4 regions of the Sphingobacterium sp. PCS056 genome follow, and region 3 is predicted to be linked to each of the others. Evidence: riboswitches for the same ligand, from Rfam matches in the RefSeq annotation. Region 3 holds a riboswitch; each other region holds the start of a gene.

Region 1 (3,941 bases), 1.5 Mb from region 3:
AGCGATTTCTAGGGTGTTGTCTACATGACGCTGAACACGTAGCGAAAGCGTTTCTAGACCTTGTATAAGCTGGAATGAGTTGAAAGGTGATATAGCCGGTCCGAAATCACGAAGGCCTTCCACACGTGCACGGATTGCAAATTGGATGTTGCCAAATGGACCATCTGGGCCAAATACATCTGCGAAGACCAATCCATGATATCCTTCAGAAGGTTCAGAAAATTGTTTAAATTTACCATTGCCCCAGTTATATGTACCACCATCAACGATGACACCGCCAATACTTGTTCCATGTCCGCCAATCCATTTTGTCGCAGATTCGACAACAACAGAAGCACCATGCTCTAGCGGTTTGAATAGATAGCCCCCAGCTCCAAAAGTGTTATCTACGATTAAAGGTAAATCGTGTTTTTTAGCAACTGCAGCTATTTTATCAAAATCAGGAATATCATAACTTGGATTTCCAATTGTTTCTAAGTATAATGCTTTCGTATTTTCATTGATCAATGACTCAAACTCCTCAGCTGTTGTCTCTTTCGTGAAGCGGACCTCAATTCCAATTCTTTTAAATGCAACTTTGAATTGATTGTATGTACCTCCATAAATATGGCTACTCGACACAAAATTATCACCAGCCTCTAAAATATTATTTAATGCGATGAACTGCGCAGCTTGACCAGAGGCAACCGCCACTGCAGCAACACCACCTTCTAATGCAGCAATGCGTTTTTCAAAAACATCTGTTGTCGGATTCATCAGACGGGTATAGATGTTTCCAAACTGTTTTAATGCAAATAAGTTAGCGCCATGTTCCGCATTTTCAAATACGTATGAGCTGGTTTGATATATAGGTACTGCACGTGCGCCAGTAGTTGGGTCTGCAACTTGTCCTGCATGAACTTGTAGAGTTTCGAATTTTAAATTTTTATTTGTAGACATGGTTTTTTATAATTAATTAGTTGAATATTTTCGTGAATATTATAGAGTGAGGATCTGCACATGTAGATGCACTTGCTATCCATTAAGTAAAAAATGGATAGATCTAACAATAAAACATAGACATGTGCTCAAACATTCGCATTGAAGTTGATGCAAGAGTTGTAAATGTTACGTTGGTAATTGAACTTACCCTGTTGTTTTTTTGTAATGTAAATATCATTGTCGTTTCATTTATATCCTCCATAACAATATTGATATGGACAGGAATTGGCACCTTTTCAAACGTATTTTGAAGGTTGCCAGTGGGTCATTGAGCCAGTCTCTCGCCACTTCTTTATAAATCAAGACCTGATTGAAAGGTTTTGATTAGGTGTATTTCGATTCGATCTACGTTGCAAATATATGTCTTGGAATTTAGAAACCAAAATATTTTGAATTATTTATTTAATACATGAGTAAGAAATGTAGTTTCTTTTTCTTGAGAAAAAGGTGTAATTATTAAATATGAAGAGTGTTAAGTAATTTAGGTTAATTATGGAATCAAAAGAAAACAAAGGATAAGGGAGATGTGCGTCTTCGCATTCTTAAAAGGTGAAAAAAACGCTTTGCACAAATCGGTTACAATGCGACATCTATTCGTAAAGTAGCCGCCAATCCGCTATAATTCCCATTATTATCTATCTGTCCTAGTAAGGACAAGAGTGATATCGGATATGCTGTTCATCAAGAAGAGCATTTACACATTGATCCTAGTAGAAATAAAGGTTGAATCAAAAGAACAAGTTGATGATTCTCTTAGTTTAGAGAAATGGTTGATTGTATGTGATCGCACAATTGCCGATGATGATGGCTGCGAACTAAAAAATGCTAGAAGTATTGGCTTCTAGCATTTTTTAACTTAAGTGAACGACCCTAAACTAATAACAGGAGCTTTATTTTATAATGCGCTTTATTTTATTTGATTTTTTAATCAACTTATGTAATTGTGTATAGTTTTCCTCTTGAATAGCATCTTTCAGAGCTTGCAACTGTTTAATATTTTCTTCCAATACTTCTAATACGTTTACTCTATTTTGTTTAAAAATAGGTGTCCACATATCGGGAGAGCTTTTAGCCAAACGTACTGTGGATTCAAATCCAGAACCCGCTAATTCAAATATCCTGCCCTGTGATTTTTCTTTTTCTAATACCGTTAAGGCTAGCGCAAAAGAAGTCAGGTGGGAGATATGTGAAACATAAGCGGTATGGGTATCATGTTCTTCCGCAGTCATAAATGACGTGCGCATTTCCAGTTGTTCAGTAATGGAATCTGCGAGTTCAAAAGCGTCTTCATCAGATTTAAAAGCCTCCACGTAGACCATCATTTTATCTTTGAACAAGTTTGGTAAAGCTGCTTCTGGGCCAGAATATTCAGTCCCTGCCATAGGGTGAGCCGCCACATACCGACCACGATTGGGATGTTCTGAGATCAATTGTAAAATATTAAGCTTAGTAGATCCCATGTCAATAATGACTTGGTCTGTTACTAGATCTAATAATTTTGGTGCCAACGAGATAATCGCATCCACAGGAGCCGTGAGAATAATGACCTTGCATTTTTCTAGTGCCTCTTCCAACGTTGCTTTCTGATCGATAAAGCCAATTTGCAATGCTTTTGTTAAGTTAGCATCACTTTTGTCGACACCAAATACCTGATCACAAAAATGCTTTTCTTTTAGTTTCATGGCGACTGAGCCACCAATTAAACCGACGCCAATAATGGCTATATTTATCATGTTATTTTAATCTTAATTCGTTTCTTTAACTTCTTTAATTCGCTCAATAGCCTCTTGCAACACTTCAACTGAAGCACATAAACTAATTCTGATATAGGAGTTTCCAGCAGTTCCAAATATACCTCCTGGAGTAATGAAGACACGTGATTGATTTAATACCTCATCACTAAGAGCGTAGCCCGATTCGTAACTGTCAGGAACTTTTGCCCACACAAATAAACCAACTTGATTTTTTTTGTAGATACAGCCTAGCATGTTCATGATTTCAAAAACTAATGCTCTTCTTTCATTGTAGATTCCATTTAATTCTTGATACCACGATTGATCTAATTGTAATGCTTTGGCCGCAGCAAGCTGTGCTGGCAAGAACATGCCAGAATCCATGTTGCTTTTAAATCGCAGCACTTCATTGATACGTTCTTCTGCACCCACTAACATACCGATTCGCCATCCAGCCATGTTCGATGACTTACTTAATGAATTAAGTTCTAAGGCAACATCTTTTGCTCCTTCAATAGACATAATACTCTTAGGGCTGTCTGTCAAGATAAAACTATAAGGGTTATCGTGGCAGATTAAAATATGGTTTGCCTTTGCAAAAGCAATCAATTCAAGATAAAATCCTTCATTCGCACTAGAGCCCGTAGGCATATGTGGATAGTTGATCCACATCAGTTTTACTTTCGATAAATCGTTTTCAGAAAGCTTTTTAAGATCAGGTAACCAATCTGTTTCCTCAGATAAATCATAGGTAATAGCTGTGGCTCCACTTAGTCGCACTGCAGCGGCATAAGCAGGATATCCCGGGTTTGGTATTAAAACCTCATCACCTTCTTGCAAGTAAGTCATGCAAATATGAACAATACCTTCTTTAGAACCTATTAAAGGTAAAATTTCTGTATTTGGATTGAATGTTGCCTGATAATAGCGTTGATACCAATCTGCAATAGCTTGTCTCAATATAGGCGAGCCTTTATAGTTTTGATAGCCATGTACATTGGCTTTAGCCGCTTCTGTCGTCAAGGTCTGAATTACTTCAGGATGAGGTGGTAAGTCTGGGCTTCCGATACCTAAATTAATCACACGAGCACCTGCTTTATTGAGCTCATCAATTTCTCTTAATTTTTTTGAGAAATAATATTCTTCGGTTTGTTGCAACCTTTTGGCAACTTCTATTTGCATTATGTTCTGGTATTTTACTATTTACAAGGACTAAATTAGGTTTTT
Region 2 (3,941 bases), 540 kb from region 3:
CCATTTGTGAGCGAGAAGTCTCGATGGTAATTACATCAGCGTCCATTGCAGCGATATCTTCGATGATATCATTGAATTCAGAGTAGCACATATGTGTGTGAATCTGTGTATCGTCATCTACATTAGAAGATGAAACACGGAATGAACGCACAGCCCAATCTAAATATTGTTGATGATCGGCTTTACGCAACGGAAGACCTTCACGAATTGCTGGTTCATCGATTTGAATAATTTTGATACCTGCTTTTTCTAATGCTTGTACTTCATCCAAAATTGCTAATGCAATCTGATAAGTTGTGGTAGAACGTGGTTGATCGTTACGTACGAATGACCATTGTAAGATCGTTACTGGACCTGTTAACATCCCTTTTACCGGACGGTTAGTCAAAGTTTGGGCGTATGAAGACCAACGAACAGTCATATCAGCAGGACGGTAAACATCACCATAAATAACAGGAGGCTTTACACAACGTGAGCCATATGATTGTACCCAACCATTCTTAGTGAAGGCATAACCCGCTAATTGCTCTCCGAAATACTCAACCATGTCATTACGTTCGAATTCACCATGAACTAATACATCGATATCTAATTGCTCTTGAAGACGGATTGTTCTTTCTGTCTCCTCTGCGATTTCTTTGTCATATTGTTCTTGAGAAATGGTACCTTTTTTCAAATCAGCTCTCCATTTACGGACATCTTTTGTTTGTGGAAATGAACCAATTGTCGTAGTTGGGAATGCTGGAAGGTTAAATTTAGCTTGCTGTGCTTCTTTACGAGCAGCGAATGAAGATGTGCGTTTTGCGTCGTCGTCAGTGATGTTTGCAGTACGCTCTTTGACTTCAGGTTTGTGAATTAAAGAAGATGTACGACGATCTTCTGCTGCAGCTTTATTAGCTTCGAAACGCTCCGCAGTTTTTGCATCTACTTCACCTTCAGCTAAGATCGCTAGATCTTTTACCTCTGCTAATTTTTGCTTAGCAAATGCTAACCAATTTTTAACTTCTTTAGGCAATGATTCTTCGTTATCCTCATTGTCTAAATCAAAAGGTACATGTAATAAGGAACTTGAAGGTCCTACTAATACACGGTCTTTGCCTAGAGCATCAACCGCTTTTTTGATTTGTGCTAAAGATTTTTCGTAATCATTTTTCCAAATGTTACGTCCTTCAACAACACCTAATGAAAGTGTTAATGAAGCAGGAACTTTAGCTAATATAGTGTCGAGTTGATTTTCACCTCTTACTAGATCAACATGAACAGCATAAACTGGTAAGTTTAGAGCGGTTTCTTCGTTGTCACGTAATGCCTCGAAATAAGTCGTTACAATAATTTTGATGTCTTGAGCAGCAGCAGCTAATTTAGTAAATACACTGGTGTATAAAGCACGTGTTGCATCATCGATATCTAAAGCTAAAAATGGCTCGTCAATTTGTACATATTTTGCACCAGCAGCAGCCAATTTGCCTAAGATTTCTTCATATACGGGAACCAACTTATCGATTAGATCGATACGATTGAAACCAGATTCTTTTTCTTTACCTAATAATAAGTATGAGATTGGGCCGATTAATACAGGCTTAGTTTCGATACCTAAAGATTTTGCTTCATTGTATTCGTTTAAGAATTTCTCTGAAGTCAATTTGAATTCTTGATTTTTTACGAATTCTGGAACAATGTAATGGTAGTTAGTATCAAACCATTTTGTCATTTCCATTGCCGTTACATCAACGCCATCTTGTTGAAAACCACGCGCCATTGCAAAGTAAAGGTCCAAATTGTATCCTTTATCTTCGTTGTTTAAGAGTGATTGGTATTGTGCTGGAATAGCACCTACAGTTAGAGTCAAGTCTAATACTTGGTCATAAAATGAAAAATCATTTGAAGGGATCAAATCGATGCCAGCATCTTTTTGAGTTTTCCAGTTGCCTTCACGGATTTTCAGTCCAGCCTGCAATAATTCTTGCGCGCTGATTTTTTTAGCCCAATATGCTTCATTGGCCTTTTTCAACTCGCGGAAGGCACCTACACGTGGGTAACCTAAGTTGTTCGTTAGTAACATAAATATAAAATTATTTTATTTGTTCAACCTTAACGAAGCAAGAAATTAGATGGATTTTTTTTATTTGAAATAAAAAACGATCAAAAATTCTTGAATCTATTTACTAAATTTTTTGATTGCTTTTAGAGAGGAGGGCACAAGATATATTTGTGTCTAGCTTATCATTCCCACTTTTTGATGGGGTAGAATGTAGCACCTTGTCAATCGACAGGTTGCTAAGGCTTCATTGGGTCTATTCCCTCTGCCTTTCTCTATAAGCGCTGTAAATATCGGAATTAGTTTTATAAAAACAAATATTTTGTAACTTTTATATCAAAATGACAATAAATCAAGGCTTAAAATTGAAAATTAGCAGATACACCAAGTTGTTTCCCATTGTAAAATGGAGTTGCCATGGTTAAGTAACTTGTCTTTCTTGATTGCAAATGTTTATCAAATAGGGGTAATAGCCAGTATGCTATTTTTGTTCCCATGATACCAATACCTGCTCCCATAGCGACATCCGAAAACCAATGTTTCTGATTGTACATTCTGAGGTACCCTGTACCCGCAGCTATTGTGTATCCTGCGATACCATACCAAATGGATTGATCTTTATACTCTTGCCATAACATCTCGGCTCCCGTAAATGCGACAGCAGTATGTCCGGATGGGAATGATTCATGATCAGCACGATCTGGTCTCCAAGTAGGAGTGGTCTGTTTGATCGTGTATACCGTAGATAAGGTGATGGCATGAGCGATCGCACTAATGGCTAGACGTTCTTTGAAGTTATGTTTACTTGGGACACCTAGGAAATTGAGACCGTAAACAGCTGCTGAAGGAATAAAAACACTGACATTATCAAATTTGAATGTTTTTGATGGATCATTGTTTATGGAATTATTTATCTGTTGATCTTTATTTTTGAGGTATGGGCTGTTTAAGGAGATTATGCCATAAGTCATTAAAGCAGCGGGTACTATTAATTGTTTATAATTTATTTGATTCCTACTGGTGTCAAAATCTTCATTATTTTTTTGTAAAGTATCTCTTTGCGCATAAAGAGATGGAGAGTAGCAAAAGATAGAAAGGATAAAAAAAATTGTTATTGATATTTTCATTGTAGCAAGATAAACAAAAAGAGATGTTTTAACATCTCTTTATTATTCGGAGTAAATGTATATTAGCTGACCAATAATTTATAGCCTTTTCCATGTACGTTAACAATCTCAACTTTTGGATCATCTCGTAGATATTTTCTCAGTTTACTTAAGAAAACGTCCATACTTCTCCCTGTGAAATAATTGTCATCATGCCAGATTTTTAAAAGTGCTTCTTCTCTTGTCAGTACATCATTCTTTTTTAAACAAAGTAACCTTAATAATTCGGCTTCTTTTGTCGATAGCTTCTGCTGCACACCTTTGTGGGCTATTTGCTGACTGGTATAATCAAAGAAGTATTCTCCAATTTCAAATTTATCGCTCACAACCTGATCATCTTTTTCTCTTATAACACGTTTGAGCAACGCATTTATGCGAAGGAGTAATTCTTCTACTCGAAATGGTTTTGTGATGTAATCATCGCCGCCAAGTTCAAAAGCTTCTGTCTTATCTTCCATCATGCCTTTTGCGGTAGCAAATATGATCGGGGTTGTCGTATTTATTTTCCTGATTTCTTTACCGACTGTAAAGCCATCTTTTTTGGGCATCATGACGTCTAAGATACATAGATCATATGTGCTTTTGCGAAATTGATTGACGGCCTCTTCACCATCAGTGCATAAGGTGACATCAAATTTTCCCTTAAGCTCTAAATAATCTTTTAATAAGTCTCCTAAGTTTGGATCGTCTTCTGCTAATAATATCTTCTGCATATTCTTATGGTTTTGTTCGAATAT
Region 3 (3,941 bases):
TTTCACGCGACTCTTTGGTTCCATAAGCCGTGACAATAACTTCATCCAGGTAATCCATACTCTTCTCCAATACAATCCGCGAGTTTTTCATGATCTCCTTGACAGGTATTTCCTGCGATTTATATCCGATATAGCTGATGATCAACGTACCTTCCACAGGTGCTACGATATTGAATTCGCCACGATTGTCCGTACCGATCACTTTGCTCGTACCTTTTAAGGCTACACTTACACCGGCTTGATTGGCAGCTGTTTTTCCGTCTTGATCATCAACGACTACCCGCCCCTTCAACAATACAGTAGAGCCCTGCTTTAATTTTGGCTTGGTAAGTGTAATCGTTTTATTGACAATCTTATATTCAACATTTAGTGCTGTGGATAATTTTGCTAGCGCTTCCTTAATCCCATTTTCATTGAGCGCAAGCTGTACAGCAGGATCGTTTTCCAAAATATCAGCATCATAGACAAAAGAATAACCAGATTGGTCTTCGATCTGCTTTAAGACAGTTTTTAAAGGTTTTTTGGTACCATCTACTTGAATTTGCTGTGCAAAACTATGCTGAGAAGTACAGGTCAGCAATCCAATGGCCACCAAGGTAGTGAGTTTAACCGAAAGCAACTCGGGCTTTAAAAAAGCCGGGCTTCGTTTAAAGAATTTTTCATTCATTTTATTTAAGGTTAATTATTTGCAAAAGTTACATACAGAAGATTTCCTTTAAGCTGGAAATTTCCATTCGTTAGGTTTTTCATGATCTCAAGCACATCGGCGGTTTTGGAACCATTTGCTATTTTACCGGAAATATGCTGATTAGGTATAGATGTCTGATATACAACCTCAAAACCATACCAACTGCTCAACTGGTCTAGGACTGATTTAATAGATTCATTATCAAATTCAAAATCTAGATTGCGCCAAGCCTCCTTATCCGATCTGGTTAGTTTTTCGCGAATGAAGGAGCCATCTGTATTGAGCACCATGTCATTTGGTTTTAAAATCAAGCTTTGACGACCATTGGTCAATTCGATTTTACCCTCATGCAGTGTGGTTATTGTTTTTTCAAGGTCGGCATATGCTTTTACATTGAATTTTGTTCCGAGAACTTTTATTTGCTGATCTGAAGTTGTGACCACAAAGCTCCGTCCCGGAATGGTCGTTACTTCAAAATAAGCCTCGCCTTCCAAGGAGATTGTCCTTTGGGAAGAACTAGCATAATCTGGGGATAGAGAAATTTTAGATCCCACATTTAAAGTTACTTTGGTGCCATCAGGAAGAATGGCTTTTGTAAATTCACCTTTACCTGTTGCTAATGAGCTCAACGATTTATAGTTCCTCAGATCCACATAATTTGCTGTATCAAGAAAATCCTTTAGGTCGCCACTGATCTCTTCGCTCTGACCTGTATCATCTGTTATTAGAACTGCTGACCTAAATATCGGTTTATCGACGTCAGATTGTTGGTTTAACCATATCCAAGCAACAGCTGCTGAAAAAAGCACGATGGCTGCTGCGACTTTCCATAACCATTGTATCTGCTTCATCTTCACTGGAGCGATACGATTGTTTATATTTTCCCAATGTTTCTGTTGGAGTTCAACAAGAGGGACATCGCTATCAACCTCGGTCTGACTATCGTCAAAACTATTATACCAAAGCTGAAATTGGCGGATCTCATCCTTAGAAGCCGTACCCTGGTTGATACGGGCAATAATTTCTTTTATTTCTTGTTGCGATTTCATATGATTAACAATCGTGGTCTATAATAGAAGTACCACAAGTATCAATCAACGCACGCCGAAAATTAAAAAAATAATAAAGATTTCAAATTATTTATAAAAATCCTCAAATGTTTTAGACTTTTACTTATTTGATTTTCAACAGTACGAGGTGAAATATTCAATTTTTCAGCGATTTCCTTACTATTGAGATTGTCGATTCGAGAATAATTAAAGATAATTTTGGTCTTCTCCGGTAGTCGTTCTATCTCCTGAAAAATAAGTTGCTGAAGTTCTTTTGAATTCAAGGCATCATCCAAATTAAGTTCTTCTATCCGATCCAACAGACCATAGGAGGTATGATCAATATATTCAACTCGAGAAGATCGGTTTAAATATTTGATAATAGAGAATTTAGTTGCCTGAAACAAATAGGCTTCAAGATTTTGAATTTCGTCAAGTTTGGGGTTTTTCCAAAGAGAAACAAAGATATCCTGTAAAATATCTTCCGCAATATCTGTCTGTGGAAGCCTGTTATTACAGATTACAAATATCTTATCCCAATACCTTTCATAAATGATCTTAAATGCTTCTTGGTCTCCAGCTCGGATCAACTTTTGTAAAGTTAAATTATCGAGTGAGCTATAGTTGTTTTTCATTTTTATCCCCGTTCTGTCGAATATCGACAAAACGAATCCATGTGATGGGCCAAAACTACAATAATAATTAAAAGAAAACAAGACAGTTAACCATTGAGAACTCGGGTATTCGGTATTTTACCCCAATAAAGGAATCGCGTAACTGCATCAAAAAATTATCCATATCAAACTTGATCATGAAGCTATAGCAAAATCTATGTAGGTAAGAATAGACCTATGCTGGAAAAGAATATCAGCTAATTATTTTAAAATAAATTTTGATTCAAAATAAAATCTACTAACTTTGTAGAGTATTCAGAATTGCACGATGCAATACCAACCGAGTTAAGTAACCGCGGTGGTAAATTAATATGGGTTTCGACCAAAAATATCTGGATACAGTTTATGGTTTAATCCTTTAAATTTTTAAATTGTATGTCAACACCAAATCTTTATCAACACTTACTGGAAAAATTCAGTTATTACACCATCAATGAACTGATACAACTCAACAATGATACGGTATCGGAAAAAGGCTGGGGTTCCTCCAAATCCACATTTCGCACGGCTCTCATCAGTACTTTTTCTAAAAGAGGTTTAGACCTTTCCAACATTATTTCAAGAGAAGATGGTTTTACCTCCGTCAAGTATGTAGCAGTTCGATTAGAAAAAAACACGCTTGTTCCAATTGTTCAGTAGGATAGTCAGAACGACATGATCTTTGCAATTTATCTACTAGTCTAATGAATCAGATCCACAGCTTGTTATACTCTAAATTGGTATTAAAAAGATTAGGATATCAAGCTTACAAAAAGTAGTTCAGTTATTTTACTAATAAGCTTCAGTTGTTTATTATTTTCGAACAATTGAAGCTTTTACAAAATTATATTCCTTAAAAGTATATTTATCGTTTATCATATCTACTTTAAACAATAGTTCTCTCCTGATTTATTTCCAATTGCGAGCACAATATTAATACTATACACAAAAGATGCATCGATAGTTTGTGCCAAGCATATCTGCATTTTTTATTTGATACTCTGCTTTAATTTCCCAAAAATACGGATATGATCACCTGATCATTACATAATATGTATCTACCTAAAATTTTCAAAGCTTTATAAAATGACTTCGTCAAAAGCCTTCCTAAATAGAAAATAGGAATTACATTAGATAAAGTAGATTTTGTATCTTGCATGCTCATAATTGTATTTTTTATGAATCGAGTGAAAAGAGCTCAATCCATGATCACACTCCTTATTAAAATAAATTATTTTGATGAAAAAAAAATCTTTAATAACGCTTTCTGTATTACTATGTGCTTCGGCAACTATGGCGCAAGAAAAGAAAGAAACCAAACTGACTGTAAATATGGAAACACCAACAAAAACTCCATTAGACCCGCAAACATTATGGAAGTTAGGACGTGTTTCTGCCGAAGGAATTTCACCTGATGGAAAAACACTGGTATATGGTGTCTCAAATTATGCTGTGGAGACCAACAGCTCAGAGAAAAACTTATACACCTTATCATTGGAAACAGGCAACGCTACTCCCCTAACTAGTGAAAAGGGCGGTGAGTCTGTGGTG
Region 4 (3,941 bases), 1.6 Mb from region 3:
AAACCAATATCCCTGACCCAAATGCCAGCCCGAGAGTGTTGACAAAAAATAAATCAAATTTGGCGGCATACTTAATGAGATACTGAATCACGCCCCAAAGAATTAATGCCAGTACTCCGAGTCCAATTATCATTGCTTTACTGATTCCCCATAAAGTTGTCCGGTCTGTTTTCTTGAAATAGATGATAAGAGCTATAGCTGGAATCACCAATAAGTTCAATAAATGAACCCCAATTGATAGTCCGATGATATAAGCGATAACGATAAGCCATCGATCTGCTTGTGGTTTATTTGCGCGAGCTTCCCACTTTAATATCGCCCAAAATACTACTGCAGTACACAAGGAGGACATCGCGTAGACCTCTGATTCTACTGCTGAATACCAAAATGTATCGGAGAAACTATAGGCTAAGGCACCGACAAGACCTGCTCCCATAATTTTAATAACTTGATTTCTATGAATTGGTTTATCATCAGAATGACTGATCTTTTTTCCTAACGCTGTAATGGTCCAAAATAAAAATAATACTGTCAAACCACTGCATACAGCAGATCCGATATTCATCCAAAAGGCAATCTGAGCCACATTGCCTAATGCAAAATTTGAAAAGATATTCTGTATCATCAGAAACAATGGTGCTCCTGGCTGATGAACAATCTGGAGTTTATAAGCTGAAGCAATAAACTCACCGGTGTCCCACCAGCTTGTTGTCCGCTCAGCCGTAATAATAAAAACTACTGTTGCTATGATGGCACATAGCCAGCCTAACATATTGTTCACTTTCTGATAGCTCATGAATGATCCAGGTTTAATTGATGATATATAATCAATTAAATATAATGAAAGAAGATTTCAATTGAACTAGATTAACTTTTTTTAACAAAAAAATACAGCCTATAAAAAAGCCCGCTACATTTACGTGGCAGGCTGATCGTTAAATAGGTTGATTTAGAATAACTTTTCTACAATACTTTTTGTCGGCCCAGGATTACTCATGGTGTAAAAATGTAAAACGGGAGCCCCGAAATCGATTAATTCTTTACACTGCTGTACTAGCCATTCTTCTCCCACTTGTCTTACATCAGCATTACTTTTACATGCGGAGACCGCTTCACTCAATTCTTCGGGAATATCCAAATGGAAAATCTTAGGTAGGGTAATCAATTGCTTTTTAGTTGTCAACGGTTTCAATCCGGGTATAATAGGAACATGAATACCATTTTCTCTACATTTTGTAACAAACTCTTTGTATTTTTCTACATTAAAAAACATTTGGGTCACGATAAATTCTGCTCCCATTTCTACTTTCTTTTTTAACCATTTGAAATCTGTATTGAAGTTTGGCGCTTCAAAATGTTTCTCTGGATAACCCGCGACACCAATACAAAAGTTTGTTTTTTCAGATATAGCAATATCTTCATGGAGATATTGTCCCTGATTCATATCAACGACCTGTTGCAATAAATCCGTTGCAAATGCATGTCCACCATCTGTTGGAATAAAATCAGAATCACCTTTTCGTGCATCTCCCCTTAGTACCAGTACATTATCAATACCTAAGAAATTTAGATCAATTAATGCATTCTCCGTTTCTTCTTTCGTAAATCCTCCACATATAAGATGAGGAACAGCATCCACTTTATACTTATTCATAATAGCGGCACAGATAGCAACTGTTCCTGGACGTTTACGATAAGCCACACGCTCTAATAAACCGCTTTCGTGTTTCTTATACATATAGTCTTCTCTATGATAAGTCACATCGATAAAGGGAGGCTTGAATTCCATAAGTGCATCCATTGTTTTAAAAATACTCTGGATACCTTGCCCCTTGGCTGGAGGCAACAATTCAAAAGAAAACAAAGTTTTTCCTTTGGCATTACTGATATGATCAACGATTTTCATTAATTTTTTTTAAATATGATTTTGGTTGGCTTACATCGAAATGCACAAGTAAACTTGTTTCAACTTATCTTTCCCATCTCTGAGTTGGGGTAGAATGTAGCACCTTATAAAATAACAGGTTGCTAAGGCTTCATTGGGTCTAGTCCCTCTGCCTTTCTCTATAAGCATCGGCTAATATCGGTAATAGAAATTTATAATCAAAATAATATTAGAAGCTTGCTCAAAAAATTATACGCTTATGGCGCTATAAAAACAAGATCAGATAAAATAAATAAGCCACTACACAAAGATGTGTAGTGGCTTATATTTCTTCATGTTCGATAGTGAAGATGTTAAATTTCTTTATACAACTCAACTAAGCCTTCGGGCAAATCAACCTCCAATACTTGATCTTCTGAATCAATACCGAGCATTAAATCATCATTTAATGGGAACATAAGCTCCTTGCCATTGAAATCAACGGTGGCTATAAATTGTTGTGGCATTTCTTGCACATGTGTAATTTCTCCAAGTTCTCCATGTACCTCATCAATCACTAGATACCCAATTAAATCCGTATATCTGAAATCATCAGGATCACGTTCAGGCATTTTATCATTAGGCAGATATACCTTCTTACGGACTAAGGGCTGTGCTTTATCGATATGATCTACATCTTCCAAATTCAAATAAGCGGTACTATTGGTTTGGTATTTAATATTAGCAACAAAATAAGGAACTAATTTTTTATTGACTTCAACAAATAAGACATCAAAATCTAGATCTTGATAATCTTCAAATTCGAAAAAAAGCTGCAGCTCTCCTTTTAATCCTCGTGTTTTACTAATATAACCGATGTAAAAACTTTCTTCTATGGTCATGTTCTAATTTGAAAGGGCAAATTTAAAAATATAAATACAAAATTGCAGTACTACTTTGGAAATAGGAGTTATTTTCTTTTAAAAAAAAAGCCGGATCATGTCGAACCGGCTTTCTTGATACTGTATGAAAGAAAAATTATCCTTCAGTTTCTTCTGCAGCAGGAGCTTCAGTTTCTTCTGCAGGAGTTTCCTCTGCAACTGGAGCATTTTTAGCAGCAATAGCAGCAGCTTTTTCTTCTTTTTTCTTAGCTTCAGCAGCTAATGCAATTTTCTTAGTTTCAGCTTTTGTATTAGCTAAACCGTCTTTTTTACCAGCGATTCTTGCATCATTAGCTTCAGTCCAAGCAACAAATTTAGCATCAGCAGCAGCCTCATCAAATGCACCTTTTTTAACACCGCCTAATAAGTGTTTTTTGTATAAAACACCTTTATCCGAAAGGATAGTACGAGCTGTGTCAGTAGGTTGAGCACCTTTATTCATCCAATCCAAAGCTTTTTCAAAATCCAAAACGATAGTCGCTGGATTTGTGTTCGGGTTGTAAGAACCAATACGGTCGATGAATTTACCATCACGTGGAGCACGTGCATCTGCTACTACTAAGTGGTAAAAAGGACGTCCTTTTTTACCATGTCTTTGCAATCTGATTTTAGTTGCCATGTTTTCTTGTTATTTATGTATTCAACATATCCCCCGTACTTCATGTAAGAGGGGACGCAAAGATACAAAGGATTTGTGAAAGTAAAAAGCTAAATATAAGAGTCAACTTCCAAGTAATAAGAAAGATGCTACCTTAGCATCCATTTTGAACCGTAGAATGATTTAAAAATCATCCGTTTTAAAGAATATAATCTGGCTTCATAACAGAAAAATAATGGAATTTAATTCGAGAAATTTATTTGTAATTTTACGTCTATTGTTAAATAATAGACATACATACAGTTTTGTCTATTCAAATTAATAAGCGTATTTTCATCCTTCCAAATCAAATTGAATTCATGTCATTAATAGCTCCATTAAAAATATTAAAAGCCTCTGCAGGTTCTGGTAAAACGTTCAGCTTAACTGTACATTACCTAACGCTATTACTTTCAAAAGAAAACAGTTATCGAGAAATATTAGCTGTCACTTTTACAAATAAAGCAACGGCTGAGATGAAAGAAAGAATTTTATCCGT

The links. Region 3 has a riboswitch for S-adenosylmethionine ahead of MUB18_RS00860 (5-oxoprolinase). Riboswitches for the same ligand answer to the same signal wherever they lie in the genome.
Region 1: another riboswitch for S-adenosylmethionine. It lies ahead of MUB18_RS16440 (O-acetylhomoserine aminocarboxypropyltransferase/cysteine synthase family protein); the one in region 3 lies ahead of MUB18_RS00860 (5-oxoprolinase).
Region 2: another riboswitch for S-adenosylmethionine. It lies ahead of metE (5-methyltetrahydropteroyltriglutamate--homocysteine S-methyltransferase); the one in region 3 lies ahead of MUB18_RS00860 (5-oxoprolinase).
Region 4: another riboswitch for S-adenosylmethionine. It lies ahead of MUB18_RS07585 (methylenetetrahydrofolate reductase); the one in region 3 lies ahead of MUB18_RS00860 (5-oxoprolinase).

Annotation. Positions count from the first base shown of each region.
Region 1 covers NZ_CP096883.1:3,923,474-3,927,414, reverse strand. The annotation lists gene MUB18_RS16440 (O-acetylhomoserine aminocarboxypropyltransferase/cysteine synthase family protein) at 1-939, opposite strand, end outside; SAM riboswitch class I at 1,168-1,282, opposite strand; gene MUB18_RS16435 (prephenate dehydrogenase) at 1,872-2,714, opposite strand; gene MUB18_RS16430 (pyridoxal phosphate-dependent aminotransferase) at 2,727-3,896, opposite strand.
Region 2 covers NZ_CP096883.1:746,615-750,555, reverse strand. The annotation lists gene metE (5-methyltetrahydropteroyltriglutamate--homocysteine S-methyltransferase) at 1-2,062, opposite strand, end outside; SAM riboswitch class I at 2,218-2,322, opposite strand; gene MUB18_RS03150 (phosphatase PAP2 family protein) at 2,398-3,165, opposite strand; gene MUB18_RS03145 (response regulator transcription factor) at 3,228-3,917, opposite strand.
Region 3 covers NZ_CP096883.1:210,852-214,792, forward strand. The annotation lists gene MUB18_RS00845 (SusC/RagA family TonB-linked outer membrane protein) at 1-667, opposite strand, end outside; gene MUB18_RS00850 (FecR family protein) at 679-1,737, opposite strand; gene MUB18_RS00855 (RNA polymerase sigma-70 factor) at 1,800-2,372, opposite strand; SAM-I-IV-variant riboswitch at 2,658-2,751, shown strand; gene MUB18_RS00860 (5-oxoprolinase) at 2,787-3,050, shown strand; gene MUB18_RS00865 (alpha/beta hydrolase family protein) at 3,630-3,941, shown strand, end outside.
Region 4 covers NZ_CP096883.1:1,827,654-1,831,594, reverse strand. The annotation lists gene MUB18_RS07590 (DUF2723 domain-containing protein) at 1-796, opposite strand, end outside; gene MUB18_RS07585 (methylenetetrahydrofolate reductase) at 950-1,906, opposite strand; SAM riboswitch class I at 1,968-2,073, opposite strand; gene rimM (ribosome maturation factor RimM) at 2,239-2,766, opposite strand; gene MUB18_RS07575 (30S ribosomal protein S16) at 2,903-3,424, opposite strand; gene MUB18_RS07570 (UvrD-helicase domain-containing protein) at 3,763-3,941, shown strand, end outside.